Regions from separate parts of the Mesorhizobium sp. 131-3-5 genome, predicted to be linked through region 1. Evidence: riboswitches for the same ligand, from Rfam matches in the RefSeq annotation. Region 1 holds a riboswitch; each other region holds the start of a gene.
What was found. A riboswitch is a leader RNA that binds a small molecule or an ion and turns the genes downstream of it on or off. The one in region 1 is predicted to bind thiamine pyrophosphate.

Region 1 (5,434 bases):
GCTTGGCGCGCCATGGCGGGGGCGAGGAGAAAACCGTGACGATAGAGCCCATTGATCGCGACGGTGTCTCCGCTCGCTTCGACGCGGGGCAGGTTGTCGGGAAAGGCCGGACGAACGCCGACACCGGTTTCAACGATCTCGGCCTCGCCAAAGGCCGGATGGAGGGCATAGGCCGCGCCCAAAAGCTCCATCGTCGAACGAGCCGTGACAGGTCCAGTGGACTGGCTCTCGATCATCGTCGCACCGATCATGAAACGGTGGTCGGTGCGTGGCACCATATAGAGCGGAAAGCGCGGATGAAGCAGGCGGACCGGGCGCGACAGCGAAATGTCCGGCGTGCGCAGGATCAGCATCTCGCCGCGAACGCCACGCAGCCTTCCATCGACGGCGGACATTCCCGTGCAGTCGATTTGACGACCGAACCCGGAAACAGCCGGGGCATCGGCGCAGAAGTGGAATTCGACTCCCATCGCCGCCAGCCTGTCATGAAGTGCCGCCATCGCCTGGCGCGGGTCGAGATGGGCTTCGTCGGAGAAGAGCAGTCCGCGGCGGAAGCGGCCGGCGAGGTCGGGCTCGAGCAACGCGATTTCATCCTCATCGACGCGCCGATGACCAGACGTGCGGCTGGCGAACCGGTCGAGTTCGCCCGCATCGCGCGGCGCGGCCACGACCAGTGTTCCGGCCCGCGTCACCTGCCCGGGCGTTGCCGCCTCCCACCAGTCGGCGGCATCGCTTCCGAGATCCAGCACCGGTTGCTCGGCGCTTTCGCGCTCGCACCATGGCGCCAGCATGCCGCCGGCGAACCACGACGCATTGCCGCCGAGGCCATGTCTTGTCTCAGCAACTGTCACCGCCGCGCCGCGCGTGGCGAGTTCGAAGGCGACGGTGAGGCCGGCGACGCCGGCCCCTTTGACCAGCACCCTCATGACCGCTCATGCGCCTCCGGCACCAGCGGTGTGCCGGTCTCGTCCGCCGGCACGTAGAGATCGCCGCCCTCGCGGTATTTCGCCGCCATCGCCGCCATGCCCTCCTTCTGCGCTTCGGCACGAATGTCGTGGGAAATCCGCATCGAGCAGAATTTCGGCCCGCACATCGAGCAGAAATGCGCCACCTTGTGCGCTTCCTTGGGCAAGGTCTGGTCGTGGAAGGACCGCGCTGTTTCGGGATCGAGCGACAGGTTGAACTGGTCCTCCCAGCGGAACTCGAAGCGCGCGCGGGAAAGGGCGTCATCCCTGACTTTCACCGCCGGATGCCCCTTCGCCAGGTCGGCGGCGTGTGCGGCTATCTTGTAGGTGATCACGCCAATCTTGACGTCGTTGCGATCGGGAAGGCCGAGATGCTCCTTCGGTGTGACGTAGCAGAGCATGGCGGTGCCGAACCAGCCGATCATGGCAGCACCGATACCTGAGGTGATGTGGTCGTAACCCGGCGCGATGTCGGTCGTCAGCGGTCCTAGCGTATAGAACGGGGCCTCGCCGCAGACGGCGAGCTGCTTGTCCATGTTCGCCTTGATCTTATGCATCGGCACGTGACCAGGCCCCTCGATCATCACCTGGCAATCCTTCGCCCAGGCGATCTTTGTCAGCTCGCCGAGGGTTTCCAGCTCGGCGAATTGCGCAGCGTCGTTGGCGTCGGCGATGGAGCCCGGACGAAGGCCGTCGCCGAGCGAAAAGGACACGTCATAGGCGCGGCAGATATCACAGACTTCCGCGAAATGCTCGTAAAGGAAGCTTTCCCGGTGATGGTGCAGGCACCATTTGGCCATGATCGAGCCGCCGCGCGAGACGATACCCGTGACCCGGTCAACGGTCAGCGGGATGTAGTGCAGTCGCACGCCGGCATGGATGGTAAAATAGTCGACGCCCTGTTCGGCCTGTTCGATCAGCGTGTCTCGGTAGACCTCCCAGCTCAGATCCTCGGCAATGCCGTTGACCTTTTCGAGCGCCTGATAGAGCGGCACCGTGCCGATCGGCACCGGTGCATTGCGCACGATCCAGTCGCGGATGTTGTGGATGTTGCGGCCGGTCGACAGGTCCATCACCGTGTCGGCGCCCCAGCGGATCGCCCAGACCATTTTTTCCACTTCCTCGGCCATCGAGGAGGTGACCGCCGAGTTTCCGATATTGGCGTTGATCTTCACCAGGAAATTGCGGCCGATGACCATCGGTTCGCTCTCCGGGTGGTTGATGTTGGCGGGAATGATCGCCCGCCCGCGCGCCACCTCGTCGCGCACGAATTCCGGTGTGACGAAGTCGGGGATCTCGGCGCCGAAGGCCTCGCCGTCGCGCTCAAGTTTGCCACGCAGGACCTCGCGGCCGAGGTTCTCGCGGATGGCGACGAACTCCATTTCGGGCGTGATGATGCCGGCGCGCGCATAGGCAAGCTGGGTCACCGCCTTGCCCTGCTTGGCCTTGAGCGGCCGGTTGCGAATGGGAAATTCCGGCGTCAGGCGCTCACCCACCGCGAATCCATTGTCTTCCGGCCGGACATGGCGGCCGTCATAGGCTTCGACATCGCCGCGCGCGGTAATCCATTCATGGCGAAGCCGGGCGAGGCCCTTTTCAATGCTGGTTTCGACTGTCGGGTCGGTATAGGGGCCTGACGGATCGTAGACGATGACGGGCGGCTCGCCGGCCGTTGGATGAACGGAGATTTCGCGCATCGGCACCCTGATCTGCGGGTGGAGGACGCCGGATTTGTGGATTTTCCGCGAGGCGGGCAGTGGTCCCGTCGACACGGCGGGGGTGAGGGCATTCATCGTGAGGCTCCTTTGCTCATGCATTGGAGACCCAGTTCTGTGCCGGAAGGATGAAAAGACGCTTTGGTCGGCCTGCCGAAACAGGACCTCGGGCGTAAACTCCCGCAAAGCGCTTGCACCGTCCCTACGCCAGTATGAACTGGATCAGGTTCAACGGGTCACTGCGCCGCGAAAGCCAGCAGTATCTCAGCCCCTTGCCGGGACTCCCCTGGTGAATGCATCGAATTGAACGGCCCGTCGCTATTTTGTCAAGCGCATTCGTCCCGCAGCGGTGATCGGCAACCAAACAAACCCAGCGGAAAAGCATGGTAGTATCGAGAGCAAGTCACGCTCCAGAGGAGCGGTGAAGCGCCCCCAATAAGGCGAGCCCTCATGCGGATTTCGGTGCCTTTTCCAGCACGGTGTTTTCGGGGCTTTCCGGAACGACGCTGCTGCCGCCCAGTTGGGCGAGATTGCTATAGAGGTCTGTCTTGCTCGTCGTCGGCAATCCTTCCCCTTCGGCTAGACGCCCCGTTTGTTTCCCCAGAGCAGAACATGAAGCTGCGGCAGTACACGCGCCTCGAACCACCTGTCACGGGTCACTTTTTCAACCAGCCATTCCATGCGCCTCATCACACCGGCCATGTCGATGAACCCGTCTTCGTTGCCGGGACGCGGCGGCGTGTGATTGCCGGGCTGCAGATAGACGGGCAATTGCGGGTAGCGCGCCGCGGCGTCCTTGGCATAGGCATAGTCATCATCGTCGAAGACGACGAGCTTGAGCGCCATCCGCGGCTTATCCTGCGCCGCCTCGACGCAGGTGTCGAACGCGGCCCAATCTGTCGTCATTTCGCTTGAGGGCGGCTTGGGGCTGAGCACCAGCACGTCGAGATCCGCGAACCATTGCTTAGGCACCGAGCCTTGGGTTTCCAATGCAAAGCGGTAACCCTCACCATGCCCGCGGTCGATCAGCGGGCCAAGCGGCTGGATGGCCGGATTGCCGCCCGACAGCGACACCATCACGGGCTGACCGCCGGAAAGCGCAGTGACCTTTTGCCAAACCGCGTCGGAAGACATCATCTCCCAATCATGGCGGAAGCGACGGTCCACCGCATGCAGGCTGTCGCACCAGGAACAGCGATAATCGCACCCGCCGGTTCTTACGAACACCGTCGGCAAGCCGATCAGCACGCCTTCGCCCTGAATGGTCGGCCCAAAAATCTCGCTCACCCGGATTCCGGGATGCAACGCGCAAGTCATGGTCGGTATTCCGCCCAGGTTTTCGGCGTCTCGCTCACCCGCACGGCGGAGGTTTCGGGTAGCCGCACCTTGCACCAGTCGTAGAAGTGCCTGGCCAGACATTCCGCTGTGGCATGGTCATGCCCCAGCACGTCGTTAAGATGCCGATGGTCGAACGTCCCATCGATGTAGTGCTTGAACGCCGCCAGATCTTGGTAGTCGCGCACAAAGCCGTGTTCGTCCAGTTCGCCACCTGAAAGCTCCACTACGACGATGTAGTTGTGGCCGTGCAGACGTGCGCACTGATGATCTGGTGGCAAGGAGGTGAGCTGATGCGAGGCCGAGAAGTGGAACTCTTTGGTAATGCGGAACATCACGCGCTCCTTGTCTGGATAGCGTGGAGCCAGAAGTCTGCGTCCTCATAATCTGTCGGGTCGGTGATGCCGGCCAGATCGAATGCTTCGCGCCGTTCGACGCATGTCCCGCAGCGACCGCAATGACGTGCACCGCCCTTGTAGCAGGACCACGTCGCCTCGAACGGTGTGGCGTACTTTGCCCCCTCGCTGACGATGTCGGCCTTCGACATATTCACATACGGAGCGTACAGGCGGATATCGGCGTAGCCTGCGAGGGCATGGTTCTGCATCGTCTGAAAGGCGTCGATAAAAGCGGGCCGGCAATCGGGATAGATGAAATGATCTCCGCCGTGGACGGCAGTGGCCACCGCATCGGCCTTCTTCGCGGCGCCAACCCCGAAGGCGATGGCCAGCATGATGGCGTTCCTATTCGGCACCACCGTGATCCTCATGGAGTCTTCGGCATAGTGCCCGTCGGGCACGTCCACATTATCAGTCAGCGCCGAGCCGCTCAGGTTCCGGCCAACATCGCGGATATCGACGATCTGGTGCGGAACAGCCAGCCGCTTGGCGCAGATAGCGGCAAAGCCGAGTTCCTTTTTGTGCCTCTGGCCGTAATCGAACGAAAGCAGGCCAATGAGTTTCTGCTCGGTCGCCACCTTGTGAGCGAGCGAAACAGAGTCCAATCCGCCGGAGCAGATGACGAGGGCATTCATGGTTTGAATCCTTGTTTTGACCGGGTAAGGCTGCGACCGGAGATTTCTCTGCGTTCCCACTACTCCACGGAGCCGGTTTTGTGAAGGGTGGACGCGATTGAGCGCACGTACCTTGTTGTCAGCGTCCCCAAGATGACTTGCACGCGACTTGTCGCGTATCTTCGACCGCTGGGGTGCTGACGCCGGCACTGCGTATATAGGCGTATAGATAATGCAGAAATCACTGCCGTGGCGCAGCAGCATTCCCGACACACCTTCGGCTTGTCCGGTTTGCCCCAGAACTTGACGTCCCGAGTTTCGGCGCTAACGCAAGGGTCGACCGGCAGTCCCAGGGAAAGGCTTCTGCCGCGTGCTTTGCCGTTTTCTGGTCTGCGCATAGATCGCCT
Region 2 (5,434 bases), on a different replicon from region 1:
GCGCGGCGGCGTTGATCCAGCCCGGGGTTACGGATGCAGATTGAACGATATGACGGGAACCGCGAAATATTGCTGCCGCTGTTTGCCCTTGCCGACGATTCCCCCATGCAGGTTTCCAGCTATATCGATGAGGGCGAAGTGCTGGTCGCGCGGGAGGGCAACAGGATCATCGGCCACGTGCAACTCATCGAGACAGGCGAGGGCGGTGTCTTCGAGATCAAGAGCCTGGCCGTTCGTCCGGCAAGGCAGAGCGAGGGCTTGGGGCGCGCCCTTGTCGCGGCGGCAGTCACCCGCTGCCGCGAGCGCCACGGCCGGCGCCTGATCGTGGCGACCGCGGCGGCCGATATCGGCAATTTGCGGTTTTACCAGAGACAGGGCTTTCGAATGTCTCGCATCGTGCAGGATGCGTTCGGGCCATCGACCGGTTACCCCGAAGGCTCGGCTGTGAACGGCATTCCGCTGCGCGACCAGGTGGTCTTCGAACGCGACCTCGGCGCGGATTGAGGTGAGGATCGTCCACCCCGCGCTCCAGCTTCGGGACCGTCGCAAACCATCCAATAGCCCGCTCCGGTTCGCCGGGCGGGCTATTTTGCGTTTCTGGGCTTAGGCGAGGATGTTGACGGCGCGGGCGGCGACCAGTGCGATCGTCAGCAGCGATATCATCGACTCGGCCATCATCAAAAGCTTGGCCCGCTGCGACAGCGGCAAGGTGTCGGTCGGCGAAAACGCCGTCGCATTGGTGAAGGCGAGGAAGAAATAGTCGACGAAGCCAGGCAGCCAGTCGCGGATCTCGCGGTCGTTCAAGGTCATTTGCGGGAACAGGAAGTCGGAATGGGCGCGATTGACGAGGCCGCAGGTCGGCGGCCCGCCGCGGTCCGTGCTCCAGAACCACAAGGCAAAGACGATGACATTGGTGACCCAGATGTTGAGCGCGTCGATCAGCAGCGTCTGGCCGGTGGAGCCGGCATGGCCCGCCAGCAAGGCGCGCACCAGGAAGACCAGCGAACCGCAATTCATGATGCTGACGACGCCGGTCATCACCAGCGCGGTCCTGCGGATGATGACGCGAAACCGGCCGACCAGATACCAGTGCTCCTCCTCGACCGCTTTCTGGCTGGCGACCTGTGTCCAGGCGGTGGCGACGGACAGGGGCACGAGCAGGGCGGCCTCCAGCGCCGGCGCCAGCCAGCGCGGGCCGAACGAAAGATCGTTGATCACTAGGAGCTGCAAACAAATGATGACGAGGACCGCCGCGCGTGCCAGCCAGAAGTCGAGCGCGCGATGGTGGATGACGGCATGCTGGTGACGCATCGAATATCCGGGATGTTCAGACAGGATCAAATGGGCGGCTGTTCTGCCGGGGGAGGGCAACGTAGCGCCGAAATTCCTGCCCAATCTTGGTCTTGCAATGGCCTGCAAGTATACTTTTTCGTAAGCTTTGACGTTGGGGCTGTTCGGCAAACCAGACGATGTGGTTTAAGCGCCGCATGGTGGGAATAGACGACTCCATGGATGGTTGGGAGCCGGCGGGGCTGACTGCCGCCGGCCTTGACTCGTCATCTGTATGGCCCGGCCTGCTCCGCCATCCCTGGTATTTGTTGGCGCTTTTGTGCCTGGTGCAGATCCTGTGCTGGACGGTGGTGCCGGCACTGATCGATCCCGCCCCGCCCGGCGATGTGGTGGAAGGTTTCATGTGGGGCCGCGAATGGGTGCTGTTGACCTACAAGCACCCGCAGCTTCCAGGCTGGCTGCTAGAAACCAGCCATCTTCTGACCGGATCGTTCCGCTGGCCACAATATATGCTTGCCCAGCTGACGATCTCGTCGACCTTCATCCTGGTCTATCTGCTGGCCCGCGACATGCTCGGGCAAAGCCGTGCGCTGGCCGCCGTGCTTTTGATGCCGTCGGTCTATTTCTTCGGCTGGCCGACCCCGCAATTCAATCATGACTACGCGCAGATGCCGTTCTGGGCGGCCATTTGCTGGTTGCTCTGGCGCGCCGGCCGTGGCGGCGGGCCGGGCTGGTGGCTGGCGCTCGGACTGGTGTCGGGCGTCGGGCTCTATGCCAAGTTCTCCACCGGCCTGCTGCTTGCCTTCGGCGCGCTCTGGCTGTTGTATGACGCACGCGCGCGCAGCCGGCTGGCGACGCCCTGGCCATGGCTCGGCCTTGCCGTCTTTCTCGCCGTTGCCGCGCCGCTGGCCATCGCGCTCTACCGCATCGATTTCCTGCCGCTGACCTATTTCGCAGCCCGCGACCAATGGGTGACCGAAAACCGGGCGCGTCTCTACTACATCGGCGTCCAGATGGCCGGGCTCTCCGGCTTTCTTCTGGTGCTGACGATATCCGGGTTGTTGCGGCGCTCGCCGGCCCCAGAAGCGCCGGTCGAGCGCGGCATTCTGGTCTATCTCGTGTGGATGGGGCTCGGCCCGGCGACCCTGATCATGGTGGCCTCGTTGTTCACCGGCACCGGCGAGTCCTGGGGCGCGCCGATGTACAATCTTGTCGGCGTCACGGTGCTCGCCTTTCTCGGCCACCGGCTCGGCGCCATCGAGATGCGAAGGCTGGCGATCTGCGCGTTCCTCTGCATCCTCACCATGTCGGGTGCCTATGCGGCGCTGCGCTGGACGGGCTGCAATGTGCGGGGTCGCCTGGACGCCGTCTGCTGGCCGGCACAGCCGATCGCGGACGAGGCCGAGGCGGTCTGGCACGCGGCGGCGCCCGGCCGGCTCGACATTGTCGGCGGCGATACCCAGGTGGCTATGCTGGCGGGCCTCAATGCCTATGACAAGCCGTCGATCTTCACCGATCTCGATACGCGGTTCGCGCCCTGGATCACCAGGCAGCGCTTGCACGACCACGGCATGCTGATGGTTTGGCCAGGGCATGACGTTCCGCCGCAGTTGCAGACATGGCTGGGCAACCTCCCGGTCAAGACGGTTCTTTTCAATTGGTCGCGCACGGCGCCGCCGGTGGCAATCAGCTTTGCCGCCATTCCGCCCGGCACGCTGTATCCGCCGCTTGCCGTCGACAGCCGGACCCTGCATCCGGGCAACTGAAACGGTTCGATCCCCGACCGCGTCGTGATATCGTTCGCTCATGGCCGCGTTGTTTCCACGCGACTGGACGAAGCGGACGACAATGCCCATCTATTGGGAAATCCAATTTTGTCCGCGCAATTCCGGGCGGGAAACCGCTACATGAGCTGGAATTGCCTTTTGAGGAGACGTGACATGGCGACTTCGACCGAACGCGCAGTGCTTGCCGGTGGCTGTTTCTGGGGCATGCAGGATCTGATACGGCGCTATCCCGGCGTCATCTCCACGCGTGTCGGCTATAGCGGCGGGGATGTAGCCAACGCCACCTATCGCAACCACGGCACCCATGCCGAAGCCATCGAGATCAATTTCGATCCGGCCGTGATCAGCTATCGCACGCTACTGGAGCGCTTTTTCCAGATCCACGATCCGACGACGCGCAACCGCCAGGGCAACGATGTCGGGATGAGCTACCGTTCGGCGATCTACTATACGAGCGACGAGCAGAAACGCGTCGCCGAAGACACCATCGCCGATGTCGATGCTTCCGGCCTGTGGCCTGGCAAGGTCGTCACGGAAGTCGCGCCGGCCGGCGCCTTCTGGGAAGCCGAGCCCGAGCACCAGGATTATCTGGAGAAATATCCAAACGGCTACACCTGCCACTTCGTCAGGCCGGGCTGGAAACTGCCGGTTCGCGAAAAGGCCGCATCCTAACGGTTGGCACAAAGCATCGTTGGAAGTGATATCGAAAAGCCGCCGGATGTCCGGCGGCTTTTTTGTTTTTGGACAATCACTTACTTGCCACAGTTGTTGTCGTTCACGGTGGGCGCCGTCAAATTGCCGTTGGCATCGGACTGCGCACCTTGTGGGTTGGTCGGGCAATTCCGATCCGCATTGGAGTTCATGTCGCCCGGCGCGATGGTGGTGCTGTTGGTAATTGCCGGATCGACCGTATTGGGCGAAGCCGGCGTGCTCGGGTCTACAGTCACTGAGTGGCCGCTGCCGCCTGACCCATCCATGCCGTTTGCGGTGTTGCTTTGCGCCATCGCGGAAGTGGCAAGCGCAACGGTGAACGCCGAAGCTGCGAGGATTTTCATGAACATGGTTTTGCCTCCATTTCTGTGAACTCGCCGCGTTGCGACTGGTGGGACAACCTCTCGGCTTGGCGAAGGTTCCCCATAAAATTCCGACTGCGCGGCGTCGCCAGCGTCCACGCAACGGCCAGAGTTGGTGCAACGCTTTTGGCCCGGTGCGCTGAAAAAACGGCTTCCCCTTCCGTTCGAATGGTGCTTTAACGCGTCCATCCACAGGGGTGCTCCGTACGGTCGGGGCTGAGACGGGGGCGGCAAGCCCACAGACCCTAGAAGCTGATCTGGGTAATACCAGCGGAGCGAGGCGGGCTATGTTTTCAGGCGCACAGATTTCCCTATATCCCATGGCCGACGATTTCGTCGGCGTCATCCTGGGCGCGCTCGGCGCGCTCGATCCCTACCGGGACAGGCTCCGGATCGAAACCGACGACATCTCGACCTTGCTGGTCGGGCCGCCCGAAGTGTTGTTCCCGGCGCTGCGCGACCTGTTCGTGGCGGCGGCGCAGAGCGGCAAGCATTGCGTGCTGTCGGCCGCCATTTCGCGCGGCTGTCCTGGCGAGCCGGACGATCCGATCTGCCGCTCCGACGCGTTTGGCGGGCCTGTCGGGCCGCTCGGGCCGCGCAAGGAAGCCGCCATCGCCGCCGTGCGCAGTGCTGCTGCCACCGGCCAGCCGGCGGCGGCGCAGTTCTCGCTCTATGTGATGGGCACCGGCGACCACATGGATGAGATCTATGGCTGCATCGATTTCCTGAAACAGTCCGGCGTCTACGATCGCTCCAAGAATTTTTGCACCAAACTGCGCGGCGATACCGGCGCGATCTTTTCGGCGCTGAACGAAGCCTTCTGCCGCTTCGGACCGGGCGCGGGCCACGTAACCCTTCACGTCACGGTTTCCGCCAACAGCCCCACCGCTGTCTGAGTCTGAAACACCCGCTTGCTCTACGCGCGGTCAAGGTTGTCCTCTCGTGGTCTCATTGTCGTCAAGCCGCCCGCGGCAGCTCGCGGGTCTCTTCGCCAGGGCGGCACCGGCCGTGATGTCGGTCGGGTTGCTGCTCGTGGCCTGGGAACTCTACGCAAATTATTCCGGCATCAAGCCGACGATCCTGCCGGCGCCGTCGCGCGTCTTCGAACAGGCGATGCTCAATCGCGAGGCGCTGATCGACAACGCCGTTCCCACCATCCGCGCCACGCTGATCGGCTTTGCCTGCTCGCTCGGCGCCGCTTTCGCGCTGTCGATGCTGGTCGACTTCTTCCAGCCGCTGCGGCGCGCGCTGTTTCCTGTCTTCATCGTCAGCCAGACCTTGCCG
Region 3 (5,434 bases), on a different replicon from region 1:
ACCGACATAGCGCCGGAACGCCTCCGGACCAGCCCCAACAAAGAAATCGTCCGCACTGCCGGTGGCCGCGACGGCGCCATTGTCCAGAAACACCACATTGCGGCCAATGCGGCGGGCGTCCTGTGGCTGGTGCGTGACGAACAGCACCGTCATGCCGCGCTCCGCATGCACGCCGGCAACCAGGTCGAGCATATCGTCGCGTAAGGCAGGCCCGAGCGAAGCGAAGGGTTCGTCGAGCAGAAGCACCGGGCGATCGCGCACCAGCACGCGCGCCAGGGCGACACGCTGGCGCTCGCCGCCGGAGAGTTCGCGCGGCAGCCGCTTGTCCTTGCCGCCAAGGCCTGTGCGTTCCAACGCTTCGGCAATGGCGGTTCGATCGGCTTCGGTCAGCCGCAGCGATGGCGAGCGGCCGAGCCCGACATTCTGCTCGACGGAGAGATGCGCAAAAAGGTTGTTTTCCTGAAACACCATCGACACCGGCCGTGCGGCTGGCGGCGCTGCGCCGACATCGGCCCCGCCGATCAGCACGCGGCCCGACTGCGGCGTCTCGAAGCCGGCGACCAGATTGAGCAGCGTCGACTTGCCCGAACCGCTCGGCCCCATGATGGCGGTGATTTCCGCCGCCGCGAACGCGACATCGAAGGTGAGCGGCGCCTCGCCATAGCTGAACGAGACCTTGTCCAGCCGCACCGGAACACCCTTCCCTCTCATCGCTCCGTCAGACATTGCGGACCTTGTCTCTTCCCAGCCAGTCCGCCGCCAGCACCAAGGCGAGGCAGACGAGGCCAAGCAACAGTGCCAGGCCGGCGGCGTCCTGCGTGCGGTAGCTGCCCATGCGCGCCAGGAGAAGGTAAGGCAAGGTCTGCACGGAATCACTGCCGAACAGCGCGATAACGCCGAGATCGCCGAGCGACAGCGCCATGGCGAAGGCGAAGGCGGTGGCGAGCGGCCGCCGCAATGACGGCCAGTCGACCAGCCGCAGCCTGGCCCAGCCGGAAATGCCGAGCTGCGCGCAGAGCCGTTCGTGGCGCTCGCTCGCCGCGTCATAGGCGGGACGGACGGCGCGCAGCGCGAAAGGCATCGCCATGACAGAATTGACGGTGACGACCATGACCGGGGCGATGGCAAAGACATCGCCGGCATGGCGCAGCAGGAGGAACCAGCCGGCTCCGATGACGATCGGCGGCACGACCAGCACAAAACCGGCGCCGGTATCCGTGGCGTGTTCGAGCAGTGTCCTTCGACCGGCGCGGCGCCTCAACGCGAGTGCCCGTCGCGCCATGGTCAGCGCCAACGACAGCATCACTGAAAGCAGCGCCGACAGGAAAGCGAGCACCGCACTGGTCAGCGTCGCCTGCCGGACAGCGGCCTCGCCGGCGAGCCGGCCGAGATCGGCGCCCAAGCCTGCCGAGACGGTCGCGGCCATCGGTCCGATAACGAACAGCAGCGCCAGCACGATGAGCACGGCGTTGAGTGACGCCTCGGTCGTGTCGACGGAGAGATAACGGCGCGGCGCCACCGGCAGGTTGGTGTCGCCGACGACATTGGCGCCAAGCCGCGTCAGCGCCAGCACCACGATGAAGGTCAAGGCAATCTGCAGCAATGTCAGGGCGACCGCCCGCGCCGGATCGAAATCGAAGCGCAGCGCCTGGTAGATGCCGACCTCCAGCGTCGTTGCCGCCGGTCCGCCGCCAAGCGTCAAAACGATGGTGAAGGAGGTGATGCAGAGCATGAAGACCAGCCCGGCGACACCCGGCAGAGCGGCGCGCAGCGTCGGCCATTCGATCAGCCGGAAGGCCGGCCCCGCCGCCATGCCGAGCTGGCTTGCCAGCCGCCACTGGTCGGCGGGAATCGTCTGCAGCGCCTCGAGGAACAGGCGGGTCGCCAACGGCAGGTTGAAGAAGACGTGGGCGACGAGAATGCCGGACAAGCCATAGATGCCTGGCCAACCCTGGCTGCCGGCGGCGCTGAACAGGCCGGCGAAATAGCCGGCACGGCCGTACAGCGCCAGTATGCCAAGCGCCGCGACGATCGCCGGCAGCGCCAACGGCACGGCGAAGAGTTGCAGGATGAAGGCGCGGCCGAAGAAACGCGGATGCCGCGACAGGGCGCGCGCCACGAACAGCGCCGGGATCACCGAAAGCAGGGTCGAGAGGACTGCCTGCCAAAGCGTGAAGCGCACGACGCGCAGCAGGTAGGGATCGAAGGCCGCCCAGGCTCCCGAGAAATCATGGGCGCCTTCGACAAGCAGACCCGCGAATGCGCCGCCGATCAGCAGCGTGATCGCGGCGAGCGCGATGATGCCGGCGCTGACGCGTGAATCCGTGGTTTGCGCCGGCGTCACCACTCTGCCTATTTGCTCATCACCGCCAGCCATTCATCCACCCAGGCCTTGCGGTTGGCGGCAACCTCTTCGGGGCTGAACAGCAGGGTCTTGGTCGGCTTGACCATCTTGTCGAAGGCCGGGTTGAGCGGCTTGTCGGTCTTTCCGGCCGGGAACATCCAGTTGGTCTCCGGGATCGCGTCCTGGAATTTCGGCCCGGTCATGAAGGCCATGAATTTTGCCGCCAGCGGGTTCTTGGCTCCGTTCGTGGTGATTCCCGCGACCTCGATCTGCAGATATTCGCCCTCCTCGAAAGAAGCGGCCTGGTAGCGCTGCGTGTTCTCGGCGACCATGTGGTAGGCCGGCGAGGTCGTGTAGGACAGCACCATCGGCGCCTCGCCCTTGGTGAACAGGCCATAGGCCTCGCTCCAGCCCGGCGTCACGGTCAGCACCTTCGTCTTGAGCTTGGCCCAGGCTTCCGGCGCCTTGTCGCCATAGACCGACTTCACCCACAACAGCAGGCCGAGGCCCGGCGTCGAGGTGCGCGGATCCTGGATGACGATCTTGTCGTCGGCACTGCCTTCGACCAGTTCCTTCAGGCTCTTCGGCGGCGTCTTCAGTTTTTCGGTGTCGTAGACGACGGCGAAGTAGCCGTAGTCGAAGGGAACAAAAGTATCGTCGCTCCAGCCACCCGGCACGTTGACATCGGAGACCGCGCCATGCGGGGCAAACAACCCGCTGGCCTTGGCATCGGCGGTGAGATTGGTGTCGAGGCCAAGTACGATGTCGGCCTTGGTTGACGCGCCTTCTAGCTTGACGCGGTTGAGCAGGGCCACGCCATCGGCGACCGAGACGAACTCGACGTCGCAGCCGCATTCGGCCTCGAATTCCTTCTTCACCACCGGGCCTGGCCCCCAGTCGGCGGTGAAGCTTTCATAGGTGTAGACGGTGAGCTTGTCCTTGGCCAAGGCCGGCCCGGACAGCGCCACGACCATGGTCGAGACAAGAGCGTATAAAAGCGTGCGCATCGGCGCCTCCTTCGTTCGAATTGCAAGGAATTGAGGCGCCGGACTGTCCGAAACGTCTAATCCCTCCGCCGGTACAAACCGGATCAGGTTCAGCGGGTTGGCGAGACTGCCTCTCAGCCGGTCCGCGAAGATCGCGTCCGGCACCCCGTTAGAGCGTTTCGACACATAGGCCGGGCCGGGGAACCGCGCAAGTGGCAGTTTGCCGGCCTTCCGTTTCCGCTGCCGGGCTGGTACAGGCCACCGGATATGAGCACATTCACCATCCTGCTTGGCGGCGATCTCATCCGCACGCCCCGGCTCGACCGCCAGGTCGACGGCTCGCGCATCATTGCCGCCGACGCCGGCATCGGCCATGCCCGGCTGCTCGGCCTTGTGCCGGAACTATGGGTGGGTGATTTCGATTCGGTGCCGGCCGATCTCCCCGCCGACCTCGCCGCAGTGCCCCGCCGAACCTTCCCGGCGGAGAAGGACAAGACCGACGGCGAATTGGCGATTGCCGCAGCCCTCGAGCGTGGCGCGACTAGCCTGGTGCTGGCGGGCGCGTTCGGCGGCAAGCGCGCCGACCACGCTTTCCTGCATCTGGCGCTCGCCCTGCGCCTGGCCGAAGCCGGAACCGAGGTGCTGTTGACCAGCGGCGCCCAGGAAGGTGTCCCGTTGCTGTCGGGAGCGGCCGGCTTCGACTATGCCGACGGCACGCTGTTTTCGATCCTCGGCTTTTCCGAACTTGCCGGCCTGACCGTCACCGGCGCCAAATGGCCGTTGAACCAGGTCGTAGTGGCGTTCGGCTCGTCGCTGACCATTTCCAACGAGGTCCGGGGCCGCCTCGACATCGCGCTCGGCCACGGCCGCGCGCTGCTGCTCGCGCATCCGTATCCACTACCTGAAAGCTGACATGGCCCCGCCCCTTCTCAATCTCGACGGGATAAGACTGACCTTCGGCGGCACACCGCTGCTCGACGGCGCCGCCTTGACGGCTTCGGACGGTGACAAGATCGCGCTGGTCGGCCGCAACGGGTCCGGCAAGTCGACGCTGCTCAAGATCGCCGCCGGCCTGATCGAGCCGCAGGATGGCGAGGTGTTCCGCCAGCCCTCGGCGACCGTCCGCTATCTGCCGCAGATGCCCGACATGGAAGGTTTCGCCACCGTGCGCGCCTATGTCGAGGCGGGTCTCGGGCCAGCCGACGATCCCTACCGCGCCTCCTACCTGATGGAGCATCTTGGCCTCACCGGCGAGGAACGGCCGGGTGATCTCTCAGGCGGCGAGGCCAGGCGCGCAGCCCTGGCCCGTGTCATGGCGCCGGAGCCTGACATTCTGCTGCTTGACGAGCCGACCAACCATCTTGACCTGTCGGTCATCGAATGGCTGGAAGAGGAACTCGTGCGCACCTCCTCGGCGCTCATCGTCATCTCGCACGACCGCCGCTTTCTGGAGCGCGTGTCGCGCGCCACCGTCTGGCTCGATCGTGGCCAGACCCGCAGGCTGGACAAGGGTTTTGGCCATTTCGAGGAATGGCGCGACCAGGTGTTGGAAGAGGAAGAGCGCGAGCAGCACAAGCTTGGCCGCCAGATCGTGCGTGAAGAACACTGGCTGCGTTATGGCGTGACGGCGCGGCGCAAGCGCAACATGCGCCGCCTCGGCGAGTTGCAGACCATGCGCCAGCGTTTCCGCGGCCATAGGGGCGCCGAGGGCAACGCGACCATGGTGGCGAGCGACGCCGCCGAATCCGGCAAGCTGGTGATCGAAGCGAAGAACATCGAGAAGAGCTTTGGCGACCTCACCGTGGTCAAGGGCTTCTCGACCCGCATCCAGCGCGGCGATCGCGTCGGCCTCGTCGGACCGAACGGCGCCGGCAAGACGACGCTTTTGAAGATGCTGACCGGCGAGTTGGCGCCGGATGCTGGCTCGGTGCGGCTCGGCACCAATCTGGAAATCGCCACGCTCGACCAGAAGCGCGAGGCAGTCGACCCGCAGGAGACGCTGGCGCAATACCTCACCGACGGGCGCGGCGAAAACCTCGTCATCAATGGCGAGCAGCGCCATGTCGTCTCCTACATGAAGGATTTCCTGTTCAAGCCGGAGCAG

Region 2: another riboswitch for thiamine pyrophosphate. It lies ahead of JG747_RS16450 (Ykof family thiamine-binding protein); the one in region 1 lies ahead of thiC (phosphomethylpyrimidine synthase ThiC).
Region 3: another riboswitch for thiamine pyrophosphate. It lies ahead of thiB (thiamine ABC transporter substrate binding subunit); the one in region 1 lies ahead of thiC (phosphomethylpyrimidine synthase ThiC).

The regions. Positions count from the first base shown of each region.
Region 1 covers NZ_AP023255.1:125,912-131,345, forward strand. The annotation lists gene thiO (glycine oxidase ThiO) at 1-926, opposite strand, end outside; gene thiC (phosphomethylpyrimidine synthase ThiC) at 923-2,758, opposite strand; TPP riboswitch at 2,862-2,978, opposite strand; gene queE (7-carboxy-7-deazaguanine synthase QueE) at 3,260-3,997, opposite strand; gene queD (6-carboxytetrahydropterin synthase QueD) at 3,994-4,350, opposite strand; gene queC (7-cyano-7-deazaguanine synthase QueC) at 4,350-5,048, opposite strand; partial or broken gene JG747_RS33135 (Fic family protein) at 5,352-5,434, opposite strand, start outside.
Region 2 covers NZ_AP023254.1:3,347,529-3,352,962, forward strand. The annotation lists gene JG747_RS16425 (GNAT family N-acetyltransferase) at 34-504, shown strand; gene JG747_RS16430 (hypothetical protein) at 604-1,311, opposite strand; gene JG747_RS16435 (glycosyltransferase family 39 protein) at 1,509-3,056, shown strand; gene msrA (peptide-methionine (S)-S-oxide reductase MsrA) at 3,231-3,749, shown strand; gene JG747_RS16445 (hypothetical protein) at 3,830-4,138, opposite strand; TPP riboswitch at 4,334-4,447, shown strand; gene JG747_RS16450 (Ykof family thiamine-binding protein) at 4,438-5,046, shown strand; gene JG747_RS16455 (ABC transporter permease) at 5,162-5,434, shown strand, end outside.
Region 3 covers NZ_AP023254.1:1,323,489-1,328,922, reverse strand. The annotation lists gene thiQ (thiamine ABC transporter ATP-binding protein) at 1-726, opposite strand, end outside; gene thiP (thiamine/thiamine pyrophosphate ABC transporter permease) at 719-2,377, opposite strand; gene thiB (thiamine ABC transporter substrate binding subunit) at 2,353-3,351, opposite strand; TPP riboswitch at 3,395-3,509, opposite strand; gene JG747_RS06445 (thiamine diphosphokinase) at 3,598-4,242, shown strand; gene JG747_RS06440 (ABC-F family ATP-binding cassette domain-containing protein) at 4,244-5,434, shown strand, end outside.